One region of the Levilactobacillus muriae genome, then DNA from elsewhere that is predicted to be linked to it. Evidence: predicted binding sites of a transcription regulator. Region 1 holds the regulator's gene; the other holds the start of a gene.
What was found. Region 1 encodes NrdR, which represses ribonucleotide reductase genes. Its sites were predicted from a motif close to ACACNATATATNGTGT; they were not measured.
Positions count from the first base shown of each region.

Region 2: a site for NrdR is predicted at 3,634-3,649, ahead of pnuC (nicotinamide riboside transporter PnuC). Genes of this name have one in related genera too.

Region 1 covers NZ_BAAFRU010000007.1:22,222-30,446, reverse strand. The annotation lists gene ACKTSF_RS06085 (MDR family MFS transporter) at 1-1,136, opposite strand, end outside; gene thrS (threonine--tRNA ligase) at 1,361-3,304, opposite strand; gene dnaI (primosomal protein DnaI) at 3,731-4,657, opposite strand; gene ACKTSF_RS06070 (replication initiation and membrane attachment family protein) at 4,661-6,043, opposite strand; gene nrdR (transcriptional regulator NrdR) at 6,047-6,547, opposite strand; gene coaE (dephospho-CoA kinase) at 6,774-7,409, opposite strand; gene mutM (bifunctional DNA-formamidopyrimidine glycosylase/DNA-(apurinic or apyrimidinic site) lyase) at 7,402-8,225, opposite strand, start outside.
Region 2 covers NZ_BAAFRU010000001.1:88,184-96,408, forward strand. The annotation lists gene ACKTSF_RS00410 (FAD-binding oxidoreductase) at 1-746, shown strand, start outside; gene ACKTSF_RS00415 (alpha-glucosidase) at 1,004-2,641, shown strand; gene ACKTSF_RS00420 (MarR family winged helix-turn-helix transcriptional regulator) at 2,969-3,391, shown strand; gene pnuC (nicotinamide riboside transporter PnuC) at 3,718-4,470, shown strand; gene ACKTSF_RS00430 (magnesium transporter CorA family protein) at 5,274-6,194, shown strand; gene spxB (pyruvate oxidase) at 6,545-8,225, shown strand, end outside.

The DNA.
Region 1 (8,225 bases):
TGGGAGGTCAGCGTAGTGGCCGTTAGTGCGATTCCAAAACCGAATCCGTTGATTGCTGTGATCACGAAGAACCAGCCAAACGATGCCTTCATCGGCAGCAAGGCTAAGGCGAGACCCGCCATCAGAATAAATGAGAGGCTAAAGTAGAGAATCCGCCGCGGCGTCCACCTTGCCAGAAAGTAGCCCGTGGTAAATGCCCCAACAACCCACAACAGGGAGTTCGGTGTTAAGGCCAGTCCAGCTACCGAGGCCGACACCCCATGAATTCCCTGACCCCAGGTTGGGACGTAGACGGTCAAGGCCATCAAGTACCCGTTGATTAAGGCTGCAATCACGTTTTGCACGATAAACGGTCGGTTCTTGAAAAGCTCCAATGAGATGATGGGGTCCACAGCATGTTGCTCACGTCGTATAAACAACCACAGACTCATCCCACTAATGACCAGTCCACCGACAAAGCCCCACCATCTGATGGGTTGACTGCTGAGCACCTGAAAGCCCAGCATCAGGCTCAACAGACACAGCATCAGCCAAAAACTTCCGAGATAATCAATACTTTCCGTTCGTATCCGCTTAGGTTCGTGTAAATATAATTGGAATAATACCATGGTAATTAACCCAACCGGGACGTTGATGAAAAAGATCCAGTGCCAGCTTAGCTTATCGATAATGATGCCACCTAGTAATGGCGCTAGGACTGCGGCGATCCCCCAGGCAGAGTTTGTGATACCAAGAATTTTCGCCCGTTTATCCAGTGAATAAATATCGGCAATGATCGTCATCGATACGGGCAGTAGGGCGCCGGCGCCAATCCCCTGAATCGCCCGCCAGAAGATCAAGACAGGCATGCTATTTGCCAAACCGCTCATTGCGGACCCGACGATAAAGACACCTAAACCAAACTGCATAACTGGCTTACGTCCAATCACGTCAGCTAATTTGCCATAAATTGGGGTCACCATCGCCGTTGCCAGCAGGTAGATTGAAAACACCCAATTCATTAACGCCACGCCATGTAAATTTCCCACAATTGTCGGTAACGCGGTTGACACGATAGTCCCCTCAATCGCGCTCACAAACGTTGCTACGTAAATAGCAATCGTCACGGCAAGCACATTGGTCTTGGGTTGTGACATATCCAAAACATCTCCCAACTTGAATCCGAAAAAAATTCAACGACTTCTATATTATTAACTTATTATTTATACGGCCCAACAACTCGCCTATCGGGCCAGCCTACTTAACACGCTAACACTTTTCTTCCCGTATCGCTAGACCTAAAAACGGGATCACCATTTCTGGTAACCCCGTTCCTTCTATTCTCTAGTTATGCGTCAGAAACACATTTTAAAACTGGCTCTTATTTTTCTTCACGACTGTATGACGCAATGTCACCCAGGATTTCCTTGACGAAGGCATCGCTGCTCATGACATTACTGTCATCTTCCCCATACTTCCGGACTGAGACAGTGCCATTAGCCATTTCGTCTTCACCAACGACCAACGTGTAGGGCACCTTATGCGTTTGGGCGTCCCGAATCAGGTAACCCATCTTTTCACCACGCTTGTCGACGTTAACCCGAACATCGGCGGCCTTTAATTCAGCGGCCAACTTGTCAGCGTATGCACCATGCTTTTCTTCGGAGACAGGAATGATCGTGACTTGCTTAGGAGCCAACCAAGTTGGGAAGGCACCCTTGTAGATTTCAGTCAGGTAAGCGGTGAATCGTTCCATCGTTGAAACCAGGCCACGGTGAATCATAACTGGACGATGTTCTTCCCCATCGGCACCGACATAGTGTAAGTCGAAGCGTTCTGGCAACATGAAGTCCAATTGGATGGTTGACAACGTTTCTTCATTCCCAAGGGCCGTCTTAGTTTGGACGTCCAACTTAGGACCATAGAAGGCAGCTTCCCCTTCAGCTTCAACGTAAGGCAAGCCGAGGTCATCCATGGCACCCTTCAACATCTTTTGCGCGTTGTTCCACATCGCATCGTCGTCAAAGTACTTTTCCGTGTTCTTAGGATCACGGTAGCTCAGACGGAACGTGTAGTCTTTGATATCAAAGTCTTTGTAAACCTTAACCATCAAGTCCAAGATACTCTTGAATTCGTCTTGAATTTGTTCAGGGGCAACAAACGTGTGGCCATCGTTCAAGGTCATTTCACGAACCCGTTGCAAACCACTCAGGGCACCGGACTTTTCGTAACGGTGCATCATCCCTAATTCAGCGATCCGCAATGGGAGCTCACGGTAAGAACGGATGTGGTGGTTGTAAATTTGAATATGACTTGGGCAGTTCATTGGCCGTAATTCAAGTTGTTCGCCATCACCCATGTCCATTGGTGGGAACATGTCGTCACGGTAGTGATCCCAGTGACCGGATTGCTTGTACAGATCCAGGTTAGCGAGGACTGGCGTGTAAACGTGTTGGTACCCGTTGGCAACTTCCTTGTCGATAATGTAGCGTTCAATCGTACGACGAATGGTTGCGCCATTTGGCATCCAGTATGGTAAACCAGCGCCGACCTTAGGATCAACGAAGAACAAGTCCAGTTGATTCCCAATAACCCGGTGATCACGTTCGCGAGCTTCTTGGCGCCGAACTAAGTCAGCATCCAAGTCAGCTTGTTTGTAGAAGGCCGTCCCGTAGATCCGTTGGAGCATTGGGTTTGAGGACTTGCCTTGCCAGTACGCACCAGCAACGGAAAGCAACTTGAACTTCTTCACGTCACCCGTGTTGGTTAATTGGGCGCCATCACTTAAGATCTCGTAGTCGCCAATCTTTAAAAAGTTCACTTGATCGCCGTCAACGGCTTTGATCAGATCAGCCGTGAATGGATCGTCCTTAGCCTTCGCCAAAGCATCGTCCTTGCTAACAACAACGCGTTCGATAGCCGCCTTGTCAGCAATTAATTTTTCAACGATAACCGCAATGGCATCCAATTCGTCAACACTGACTTGTTGGTCATCCTTGTCGGTATCCACGTAGAAGCCATCTTCGTCGGCACTAACTTCGCCCAAACGAATAGCTGGGAATTCCTTCTTCAAGGCGATCCGAACCAAGGCAGCCGTGGTATTGCGCAGAACAGTCAAGCCATCTGCGTCACCCTTCGTTACGATTTCAATGCTCCCATCATGCGCGATTGGGGTCAAGTTGTCGATCAACTCGCCGTCCAACTTGGCTGCAACAGCCTTTTTGCCTAAACTAATTGAAATTGACTTCGCAACGTCTTCTGGTGTCGTGCCAGCTGCGAATTCTTTAACGTTGCCATCTGGAAATTTAAGTGAAATACTTGCCATAATTTTCAATCTCCCTTATTGATTTGGGTCAGACTACGAAAAAATCCCCAGTGCCAAAGAAGGCACTGGGGACGTCATTAACGTGGTTCCACCCGATATTTTTCACGAGACTGATCCCGTGAACTCTAATCGTCGATAACGGAACGGACCGGCCGAAAATTTCCTTCCGACAGCTTAGGAAAGCGGTAATGCTGGCGGGCGCTAAGTCGGCTTCCAAGCTAGGCCAACTCTTCCTGTGAACGTCTCCGCGGGCACCATGTCTTTCGTCATAGCTCGTGTGGTTTCATTGACTATTAAACACTTGCAGCCAAATATTGTCAAGCCGTGTTGCTAAAAATTCATCGTTAGCCACTTGTCTGAAGTCCACTATCGCTCTGGAATGGTGCAAATTGATCGTGACGTTGTGCGCAGACAGCGAACATCATCTTACTGTGGCCGCCGATTGACGCCGACCATCGTAATTTCTCTGGCAAGGAAACGAATTCGTTGCATCAGCCGTTGGGCTTTCAAAGGTTCGTCGTCCCCCCGCGTTGAGATACGCAGGTGTTCCTTTTCCAACTGGGCCATAGAGAAATTGGAGCTGAAGAATGTGGGCAATTCCTCTTGCATCCGATATTCCAGGATAACACCCAGCACGTCGTCCCTGACCCAGGCCGACATGGCATCCGCACCGATATCATCGATCATCAAGACTGGCGACTTCTTCAAGGCATCGAGCTTTTCAGCCACACCGTTTTGGGCAATTGCGTTCTTCATTTCAACTGCGAAGCTTGGGAAATGAACTAGCGTGGTAGAGAACCCATCCGCCGCCAGTTGGTTGGCGACGGCTGCCAACAAGTAAGTCTTTCCCACGCCAAAGCTCCCAGCTAAGTACAGGGCTTGATGGCGCCGTTTGGGGTTGGCCTCGTAGGCATCCACGAAGTCCAAAGCCGCCATCAAGGCCTCAGCCCGATCGGTGTCTTGGTCAAAGTTAGCCAGCGTCGCCTCACGAATACTCTTCGGCATGGCAATCGACTTCACCCGTTGACGAAGCTGTTGTTGGGCCTGCTTCTCCAGTGTATCCGCCGTTGGGACATAGGCCACATCGATCAGGTGATTGGACATGATCAACTGTGGCGCGTAACCGGTGGCAAAGGTTTCCCCACCCTTAGCTAGTTTTTCACGTTCCGAAACGAACTCGTACAATTTCGCCGCCGAACGCGTCATCACATCTTCGGCTAGTTCTGCTTTATTCTCCTGGTAGAACTTATTGACCTCAGGATCATCATAGACTTTGGCCATCAGTTGGCGGTAATTGTCATTTAGATGTTGCTGACTCATGAGTTTTTGCATGGTCTTACTTAAATCTTCCATCTGCTAATCCTCCTTCCCCTTGCTGCGTGCTTCCAGTCGCGCAATACGTTGCTGTAATTGCTTTTGTTGCGCATCAGTGAGCTTAGCGGTCGTTGGTGCCTGCGCCGCACCACTCGGCTTCTTAGCCCAGTCTGGTAGCGTCTCCTTGACCGTCGGCTGTTGACGTCGAGATCGCCGTGGCTTGGTCATCGCCTGCTGACGCTCCTTGATCTTCTGAATCGCTAGCTCGGGCGTCTTGACCTTGGACTTGCTCCAATCGTTAGCAATCGTATCTAGTAAATTCTTATTCAATGTCGGCTTATCCTCGTCCACCAAGACGTGATAGATCATCAGGTTCAGGACGGACGCGGGAAATAGTTGCCGACTCACCAAGTCCCGAACAATTCGTTGCTCACCATCCGTCACGAACCCACCCGTATTCTGCTTGATTCCTTGCAGAAATTTAACGGGTGCAGTCGTGCTGGCAACCTTAAGCAACGCTTGTTCTGCACTGGAAACCCCTGTCGCAGTGGACGCGGTGGCCGACGAGGCATTTGCTACTGAATCAGCCGGGGTGCCAACTGTCGCCTCGCTACGATACTGATACCCAAAGGCCTGCGCGACGATACGTTTGAACTGCTCAGGATTAAAAATATTGGTTGCCAGATCCGTCGCCTCACCGATGTAACGGGCCATAGTCGGCTCATCCAAGCCATAGGTGGCGTGCTCCGTCAACAATAATTGACGGTACTTGCTGACAGCTCGAGTGTCCACGAAGGATCGTTCCAGCAGCTCACCCAACAACTTAAAATCAAATTGAACCTTGTCTGGGGACAGATCCGGTGCACGTCTAGTTGATGCCAAATTCTGCCGATTGCTCGAAACCACTGCAGGAATCTCCCGCAACTCATCGCCATCCACGTGGAAGACGTCCAGAAAGTTCTTGGTAATATTTTGTTCATCGTCGCTAGACCTTGCCACCACAGTATTCGCTGTAACCAACGACTGATACAGGTCCTCTCCTACGACACCTAGTAATTGAACGCTCAACAGGTCATCTTTGAAGAAATCCTGTGGCGTAAGTGGCGCGTGCAGTTCATAAACGAAGCTGGAGAGATCCCCCTCTGTCTTGAACCGCGTCGTCAGTAGTCCGGTCGCCTCTAAGCGCAGTCGTGCTGCGTATAGGTGAGCCAAGTCTAAGCCCAGCTCCGCTAATAAAATAGCGTGACGCTTATAAGTCTCACGCTGTGGGAGCCAAAAAAGGGCCGAGAAGAGCCCCGTGGCACTCGGTCCAATGATCGGTTGGTAGAGCTGCGTTAAGGTTTGCCAACTTTGGTCGGTCAACCGATCCGCCAACCGAACCAAAAAGCCCGTCTTTGGCTGCAATTGGTGCCAGGAATCCTCCATGCCTTATTTCGCCTCGCTTTGCCGGTCTGTCCGGTCCTTAGCTTTCGCTTTGTCTTTATCCATCATGTCTTTCAATTCGTTGAAGAAGACCCCTGTATCCTTGAACTGCCGGTAAACACTGGCAAACCGGATGTAGGCAATCTCATCAACATCGACCAATCGGTTCATCACGTATTCCCCAATCAGCTGACTGGAAATTTCGTTGACGCCGAGTGCCCGAATCTTATTTTCAACGTCATCGACGATCTTCGTCATGACGTCCATCCCCACCGGCCGCTTTTCAGCCGAGCGAATGATCCCGCGTAAGATCTTTTCGCGATTGAATTCCTCACGCGTGCCGTTCTTTTTAATTACCAACAGCGGGGTCGCTTCGACCCGCTCAAACGTCGTGAACCGAAAGCCACAGCTCTCACACTCACGACGCCGGCGGATGACACGCCCATCGTCGGTCGGTCGACTGTCGACGACCCGCGATCCATTATGATGACAGTGCGGACACTGCATTTTGGTCACCTCATTTTTTCATTGGTTACTTGATTATCTATGCTTGACGTTCGTAAAGATTGTTGTCTGCGGCTAACACAGTGTTTAAACCACAACGATTAGTCACAGCTTTTTACTGACTAAACCAGAACCATACGACAATTGCGAACTCGCACAGCTATCGCCACAATTTCCACAGGAAACAACGTTGTCTTAATGATTGCTTCGTCAGCTAACATATCACTACCTAATCCAAGCCTTCAGCCAAAATTGCTGCCGACGAGCCTAAATTAGTGGTGTCAAGCCATTCTACCACTTGTTGACGCGTTTGGGCAATCGTTCCCGCGTTATCGATGACCACATCAGCTAGTGCTACCTTCTTAGCGATGGGCCATTGTTGGTCCATTCGAGCCTGAGCCGCTGCTTCATCGAGGGTGTTACGGGCCATCAAACGCTGTCGTTGGGTCGCTGCCGGGACTGCGACCACCATCACGTGATCCACCAGATGTACCAGATACCCAACTTCGTAAAAAGTTGGCGCATCAATGACGATACCAGCCACCTTTTGAGCCCGATACAGCGCCAACTGGCGGTGAATCTCCACCTGAATCAGTGGGGTCGTAATGGCCTCCAACTGGTGTAACTTCTCTGGATGGCTAAAGACTAGCTGCCCCAGCTTTTGACGGTCGAGGCTCCCATTTCTTTGACGAAAGTCTTCACCGAAGGTTGCACAAATCTGTTGGATCCCCGGTGTTCCCGGTGCCACCACCTGACGTGCAATGACATCTGCGTCAATGATCTTCAAACCAGCCAAGTCTAGCCAGTGGCTGACGGTCGACTTACCAGTGGCGATCCCACCAGTTAGTCCCCACACCTCAGTCATCGTTGCGTTCCTCCAATGCTTCGGGCGGATAAGGCTGGCAGTGGGGGCAGAGATGCGTTCCCCGCTGTGCCACCTTGATCTTCACAATCTCGGTACCACAGCGTTCACAAGGTTCTCCCTCATGACCGTAGACGTGCAAATGATTTTGGAAGTTACCCGCCTCGCCAAACGCCGTCGAAAAGGTGTGGACTGTCGTTCCGTGCCCTTTAATGGCCACAGCTATCTCGGCAATGATGTTTTGCCGTAACGTCTCCAATTGCTTCTTTGTCAACGTATCGGCCGGCGTTAACGGATTAATTTTGGACAACCAGAGAACCTCATCCACGTAGATGTTGCCCAGCCCGGCAATCCGCGATTGGTCCAACAAAAATGGTTTGACGACCTTATGAGACTTGCCGAAGGCCTGCTGCATGTAGGCCAACGTCAACGTCTCTGCCGTGGGCTCCGGTCCTAACTTCCCCAGCGATGGCAGTTCGGTGTCTTCTGTGCCCGTCTCGACCAGACGCATCCGGCCAAATTTACGGGTATCGTTGTACCGCAGCTCGCGGTTATCGGTCAAATGGAAAATAACGTGGGTGTGCTTGGGAATTGGACTTCCCTCCGGCTGTACATCATACTTGCCCTCCATCCGGAGGTGTGACACCATCGTCAGGTTGCCGCTGAACCGAAAGAGTAGGTACTTGCCACGTCGGTCGATTCTTTCAATTTTGCGTCCAATCAGATCAGCCGTAAAAATCTCGGCGTCGGGGCGCACCATCTTCGCGTAATAGACATCTACGTGATCAATGGTGGCCCCTTGCACTAAGCGGGTCAGTC
Region 2 (8,225 bases), on a different contig from region 1:
TGACTGTAAAATTAATGCCGATTCCGTTGGGACAATCCGTCATGGGCGTGGCGTTCTTCAACGATATGACTGCGCTGGCTCAAGGCGTGACGGCCATTCGAATGTCCGGGGTCTATCCAACGATGCTGGAAGCCCTGGATGGCAATACCGTCGTGGCACTGGATAAATACGAAAAGACCCACTATGCTGAAAACAGCGGTGCCATGTTGATCTTCCGACTAGAGGGTGGCAGTCCTGAGAACGTTCAGGTCGTGCGCAATCTGCTGGATAAGTACCACGGACAAAACGTCACGGTTACCACGGATGAAACGGAACAGGCTGACCTGGAACGGTTGCGTCGGGATATGTTGCCTGCCGTCTTTGCCGGGCGGAATCACCTGATGGAAGACATGGCGATGCCGCTGTCTAAGCTGGCCCCCATGATGGATTACCTGCAGGATCTTGGGAAGAAACTGGGTATTACCATCTATACGGCCGGTCATGCTGGAGATGGTAACGTGCACCCGACCTTCGTCTGGGATAAGGATGTCGATGAAGTTCCAGAAGTCATTATTGAGGCGTTGCGGCAGACCTTTTGGAAGACGCTGGAACTCGGGGGGACAATCTCTGGGGAACACGCCGTGGGAATGCTGAAAAACCAGTGGAACAACCCCGAATTGGGTGAGACAGTCGATCAGCTCCAACATCAGATCAAGACACTTTTTGACCCAATGAACCTATTGAATCCTAAACGTAAGATTGATTAACGTCACGTTGACTGCCTGAGCGACGGCCGTTGGTACTCGGAATGTCGGGAACAGATGGTTAACCAATAATCAAACTTGAAAATTGCGTCCGGTCACCGATCGAAATGTTCGGGGACCGGACTTTTTTAAAGATAGGCATAAAACTTGCAAAAGAGGCCGACAAACCGGATAATTATTGTTACAATGAAAGCGAATGCAGGATTGGTATTCCCCGATAACAATCGGTTGCACAGTTCAGGAATGGAAGGAAGAAAGTCATGGGCGACACACAGTGGTGGCAACACGCAGTCGGATATCAGATTTATCCGCAGAGCTTCTTAGATACGAATAACGATGGTATCGGAGATCTTGCTGGTATTCAGCAACAGATTGACTACCTGAAAACCTTGCGGGTCGACTTTGTCTGGGTCTCTTCATTCTACCCATCAGGTGACGTGGATAATGGCTATGACGTGGTGAAATACCGCGGCGTGGCGCCACAGTTTGGAACATTAGCCGACTTTGACCAGTTGGTTGAGGCGCTCCATGCGGCCGATATTAAGATTGTAATCGACCTAGCGCTCAACCACACGTCGAGTGAGCATCCCTGGTTTCAGGCGGCTTTGGCCGACCCGACCAGTGCTTACCACGACTACTATATCTGGCAACCGACAACAGCGGACGTGGCACCAAATAACTGGGAGTCCGTCTTCGGTGGCTCGGCATGGACCTACCATGCCGCAAGTCAGGCGGCATACTTGCATACGTTTGCTCGGAAACAGCCTGACCTGAATTGGGAAAATCCAGCTGTTCGCCATGAAATGAGTGACATCATTCAGTGGTGGGCCGACCGGGGAGTCGATGGCTTCCGTTTGGATGGCGTCACCCATTTGAAGAAACAAGCTGATTTTGCCGATGTGGCCGTACCACGGACGGGTTATTACCGGGATCTTGCGGGGGTCGCCGCCTACTTGGCAGACCTGAAACCAGTCCTGCAACGCAATCATTTGTTTACCATTGGTGAGGCGGGCGGCATCGATATGCCGACGGCACAGCGTTGGCTGGATCCTGACACGGGGTTCTTTGACCTCCTGTTGGAATTTGACCATGTGCATTACTGGGAGAATGCGGAACCAAAGCTACCGATTGCTGCCTTGCGCCAGAACCTGACGCGCTGGCAGTTGGCACTGGCCGACAAGGGATGGAACGCGTTGTTCATTGAAAATCATGATTTACCCCGCGCTGTTTCATACTATGGGAACCCGGTGGATTATCGCCGTCGTTCCGCGAAGGCCTTGGGATTGTGGTACTTGTTGATGAAGGGAACGCCGTTTATCTATCAGGGACAGGAATTGGGCTTACCCAACGCTCGGTTCGACAGCATCGAGGACTACCGTGACCTAGATAGTCGTCTGTATTACCGGCGTCAGCGAGCCAAGGGTGTTTCAGAATCAAAGATTTTGACGCAACTGGCAGCCAAGAGCCGGGACAATGCGCGGACGCCGTTTCCATGGAATGATGAACCGAACGGTGGCTTTTCCGACCATCAGCCGTGGATTCAACCGACGCCAGTGGTGGAACGAATCAACGTGGAACGTGAAAGCCATGATCCATACTCGGTCTTCACGTTCTACCGCCAATTGATTCAGCTGAAAAAGACGGTACCAACCCTACAAAAGGGTCGTTATGAATTGATCGATACTAAAGACGACCAATTATACGTTTATCGCCGAACCTATAATGGTGATAATTGGTTGATCGTCGTGAATATGAGTAATGCTGCTGCAACCACTCAGGAGTTTGATTTAAATCCGAGCGAGCTGATCGTCACCAATATGCGGGTAGACGCGCCCTCGGACGAAACGCAGATTCAACCGTGGGAAGCACGGTTGTACCATTTACGAAAACTAGAGTGAGATTGAAAGCGGGGCGGTCCGGGTGAAAACGCGGCCGCCTTTTTTGTACAGTCGATTATGCAGCGTATTATAGCTGTTAATAGTTAGCCAAAATCATAATCGGAGTAGTTTAAACCATAAACTTTTTGACAAATTAGTGAAATCCTATTGCATTTCACTAGATTGTTCTTTATTATTAAATGTATAGATATTTCTATGGGGTCAACCATTTTGCGTATTGCTAATCGTGTTAATTATCTTAGCGGTTAGTAAGTAAAAGATAAGGATATGATGAATACTATGGCAAAGAGTAAGGTCGTACATGCGGAAAGTTTTTTCGAATCTTACATGGAATTAAAGCGAGAGTTAGAGAAATCGGCAACGCGGTTCCAACGAGCTATGGGGATTTCGGTGGATCAGTATGCGATTCTGCACCATATTTTAGAGAATCCAGGCAAGCTGACGTCAGCCACCGTTGCTGATAGTAGAGGCATCTCACGTGCGGCAGTTTCCCGTGGGATTTCACAGTTAATTCGGCGCGGTTACGTGCTGCAAAGCTATCAGAGCTCAGACCGCCGAGTGCGGCCGTTGTCATTGACCACGAGTGGTGAAGAGCTGGAGATGGCCTGCCATGAGCTACTGGTGAAGTCAGCTAAAATTATGAGTGGCGTTGCCCTTAATGCAGACGGCAGTCAGCTGACAGTGGGTGAACTGACCCAGATGTTGGCTGCTGCTACTGCACAATTAACGCCAGAATCACCGGAATCATAAAGTATTTTAAAATTTCCCTTAACCGGATCAGTCGTTCACGACTGGTCTTTTTTATTTGCACATTTTCCCTCAAACTATAAAATGTGTGCAATGCTGATGGGCTATCGGATTTTGTTTCACAGGGCGACTGACGGGTGTGTAACCGCTTTCTATTGCCGATAAGGTCATGAAACAAATTTGAATTTTCACCAGTTGGTAAGAAAATTGCGTGCTATAATCAAACCTGTTGTTCAAAAAGAACAACACAATATATTGTGTGATGTAGCCACCTCGCCGGCGAGATTGATACTATATGTGGTTAATAAATTATGAGGGAGCACATTAACATGAAGCATTATATTCAATTTTTATCTCACCAACTTAAGGGCTGGCCTCAGCAGAATTATTATTTGTTCTTTTTTAGCCTTGGCTGTCAGGTCATGACCTTGGTTAGCCAGCAGATTACGCTACTGACAGTGCTGACGTTCATTGGGACCACACTGGGTGTGCTATGTGTTCTGGCCATCAATGCGGCAAAGTCAGTTAACGGCTGGCTGGGTGTTCTTTCCGCTATTTGTTTCATCGTGACGGGATTTGCTGCCAAGAACTACCTCAGTATCTTCGAACAGTTGTCTTATGTGGTTACCTTGGATATTCCAGTGTTGTTGAGTGCAAGTTGGAACGTTAATATGGCCGCTAAGATTCGGAAGTTTACGGGAAAGAGCTGGGCAATTGCCTTAATTTCTACGGTTGCCGTTTACTTGATTTCTGGCTGGGCGATTGGAGCCTTTACGGATGATCCGCGGCCGTGGGTCGATGCCATCAGTTTTGCAATTAGCTTAACGGCAGGCATTATCTGTTTCTTACGTTTCAACAATCAGTATATCTGGTGGATTGCTTCTGGGTTGGCCCAAATGGTCTTATGGTTCATTTCGTTCCGGCAAGGTTCCGCCACGCTGGCCATGTTTATCAATAGTTCCGTTTACCTGATCAACGACGTGCTGGCTTTTACCGTTTCACCTTGGTACAACCAGAAGGAACGGGCACGGGTTATCAAGCAAGAGACGGCTTACGCTGCCAATCTAGAGAGTACCGACTAAGTTAAGGTTTAGTGACCAAAGGTTGAAAGCCAAAATACTCATCTTACTCTTGCGACCATAGGAATTGTCACCGCTAAATTAGTGACAAGGGTCGCACTCCGGCGGCCAGGGATTCCGCTTGCTGTGGGGAACGCCTCCAGCCAAAAGACGGGCTTCCAGCTCGCCTGAAAGCCGCCAAGTTCAGGCGTCTCTCAGGTCGTCCCACGATGTAAGCCGAAAAAAGCGCCGACTAACATCGTCGACACGGCTAGCTCCATCCCTGGCCGCCTCCGGTTCTGATTGTACACGTCAATCTCAAACACTGAATTCCATATGGTTGTTAGGGTCTAAGCACAAACCAACAACGTTTCTATAGACACAATTCAGGTTTCCACAGACCAACTACGTCAGCCGAGAGGTCGGCAGATATGGGCTCAGGCGCGTCGTTCTACTTGGTCAGGGGGCGATTTTCCCACTGGCTTAGTAGAAAACCAAGCTTGGAGACTCGGCACATTCGAGGCTTCAAGTTGTGTTCGCACCGTTCCAGCCCATATCTGCCGGCCGGTAAGGCGATGACTAGATGACGTTGCCCAATTTTAGTCTCCGTATCGTTGTGACAACAGTCGTAATGAGTATTTTGGAACTTTTAACCTTTAGTTTAGTGATTGGAGCCGCTGTTCCGGGCGTGGGGTCTGGAACAGCGGCTTTTATTGGCTTAATCTGTTATCAGATTAGCTAGTTTCTTTTCAAAATTGATTTTTTCCAGCGAGGGTCTAGGGGACGTGGTACACTAGGGGCATTGCTTGTATGAGGGAGCGGAGACCATGATAGTTGAGAAGAAGATTGGCGCGAAAGATCAAAACCTGGTGTGGGTCATGACCATGGTGGAGGAAGAAGCCGATCGAGATACCCTGAAGGTTAAATATGGCCTTACCGATGAAATTTTAACGTACGTGACCGACGAAAATGAACGGTCTCATTATGACCGCGACGATTTCTTGAATTCACAACTGATTGTATTGCATGTGCCAGTGGTGGTGGACCAGGTGTCTCAGCGTTATATTACCCGGCCGGTGACACTTCTATTGAAGGGAAATTGCGTCTTCACCATTACGACGAAGAACACGCACTGGGCCAATACACTCTTGAACGAGCGGCTCAAGCTGGATCAAATCTATGATACTAATGAATTATTGTTGGTCGGGATGTTTATCCTATTCGACCAATTTCTAGCGCCGATTCGAAAGATTAATGCGGAACAGAATCGCCTGGATAAGCAGCTCAATAAGTCGCCGGACAACAAGGATCTAATTGCGCTATCTAACTTGCAGCAGAGCTTGGCTTACTTCGTCAGCGCCACGCGTAACAATGCCATGATGGCGGTTAATTTAAGTAACACATCATTTGGCCGGCAACTCTCCGATACTAACCAGGAACGGTTGGATGACGCGGTGATTGAAGCTCGGCAGGCCTCCGAAATGACGTCCATTGAGGCCGATGTCGTCGATCGAATCTCAAGCACATTCAACAACGTTTTGAATAATAACCTGAATGATACGATGAAGTTCTTGACGATTTGGTCGTTAGTTTTGACGATTCCTACGATTGTGACTGGATTTTACGGCATGAATGTGCGGTTACCTCTGGCCAATCAGGGGAGTGTTTCGTGGCTGATTACCGTGGCAATTATGCTAGGAGTCATGGTATGGGTCGCGCTGATGCTAAAACACCGGCATTTCTGGTAAAAAATACTGAACCATTTCAGCTCCCATCTCGTGTGGGAGTTTTTTTTGCGTGAAAGTAGCAGTTGAGGATGTGGTTAACGGCGAAAGGTTTTCCAAGAACAAGGGCGGCCCAATCTGCTTGTTAGGTTTCGTGGAATCTCATGATTTTGTAATCTTGTGAATGCGCTTTATTTGCTGATAGGACGGCAATGATCGGTGGTTGTTCAGTCAACGGCATAAGTGATTGTTTTCACTAACAAAAAGTAAGCAGAAATGCTGGTATTTCATCTTGAAACGGACTATGATGTTACCAATCAATGATTTCGGGGTGCTTTTCTTTGGCGACACCTCATCAAAGGAGCGCGATTCAAATGACAAAGATGATTGCGGGTCAAGCATTGGTAAAAGTTTTGGAAGCATGGGGTGTCGATCACTTGTACGGGATTCCTGGGGGATCGATTAATCATACCGTTGAAGGCTTGTACTTAGAAAAGGATAAGATTCAATATATTCAGGTACGGCACGAAGAGGTCGGGGCATTAGCTGCGGCTGCCGACGCTAAGTATACCGGCAAAGTCGGTGTTGCCTTTGGTTCCGCTGGTCCTGGTGCGACTCACCTGATCAACGGGCTTTACGATGCTAAGATGGATCACGTGCCAATGTTGGCGCTGGTTGGACAAGTGCCAACGGCGACGATGAACACCAATTACTTCCAAGAAATGGATGAAACGCCAATGTTCGCCGATGTTGCTGTTTATAATCGGACGGCAACGACCGCGGAACAGCTCCCTTATGTTGTCAATCAGGCGATCCGGGAAGCATACCGGCAAAAGGGACCAGCTGTTGTTATCATTCCTGAAGATCTGTCATCGACCGAAATCGACTACGAGCCAGTTAAGACGCCGAACACCGTTTCCAATACGTTTACACAAACGATTGATCCTAAGGCCGTGACGGCAACATTAGAGCTGTTGAAGGCTGCTAAGCACCCCTTGATCTATGCCGGTCGGGGCCTCCTGGGTGCTCGTGATGAGCTGGTGAAGTTTAGCGAGCAGTTCAGCATCCCCGTTATCAATACCGTTCCAGCCACGGGAGTGATTCCAACCGACTATCCAAACGCTATTGGGACGTTTGGCCGCTTGGGTTCTAAATCCGGATTCGAAGCGCTTCAACACACTGATCTAATTCTGTTCTTGGGATCCGAGTTTCCATTTGCCCAGTTCTGGCCAAAGAATATCAAGATTATCCAAGTTAACGATAATTCCTTTGATATTGGGAAGATGGTGCCCGTTGACTACGCTGTGATCAGTGATGCCAAGAGTTACCTACAAGCCATGATTGCCACGGGTGAAACGTCGCCTGAAACAGACTGGCTCAAGGCTAACCGGCGCAACAAGCAGAATTGGAACAAGTGGTTGTCTCAATTAGCTGATGATGACACCAATGGCTTAGCACCGGAAGCCGTGACAAAGAAGGTCGCTTCCATGGTAGGTCCTAAGGATACTTACGGGGTCGACACGGGGAACGTTTCGGAATGGTCCGTTCGAGGCTTACCCATGAACAAGCAGCAACGTTTCGTCCTGTCTGGACTGTTTGCCACGATGGGCTACGGGCTACCCGCTGGAATGGCTGGGGCTTTGAGTGTTCCAGATGGTCAAGCTTGGTCGTTCTCCGGAGATGGTGGATTTGCGATGGTTGCTCCCGATATTATTACAGAAGCCCGTTACGAGTTGCCCGTTATCAACGTCGTCTTCAGTAACCGGCGTTTCGGGTTCATTTACCGCGAACAAGTCGACACGAAACAACACCTGTATGGGGTTGATCTGACCGATGCCGACTGGGCAAAGGTTGCCGAGGGCTTAGGCGGTATTGGTTTTACTGTGACCAACAATGCCGAAGTCGAAAAGGTCTTCGACCAAATCAAGGACTTGCAAGCAAAGGGCAACAAGAAACCAATTGTGGTCAACGCCGTCATCAAGAACGATGACCCAATTGGGACGGCCTTTATGCCCCTTGACGCCAAGCTCTATGGGCAAGAGACCGTCGATGCTT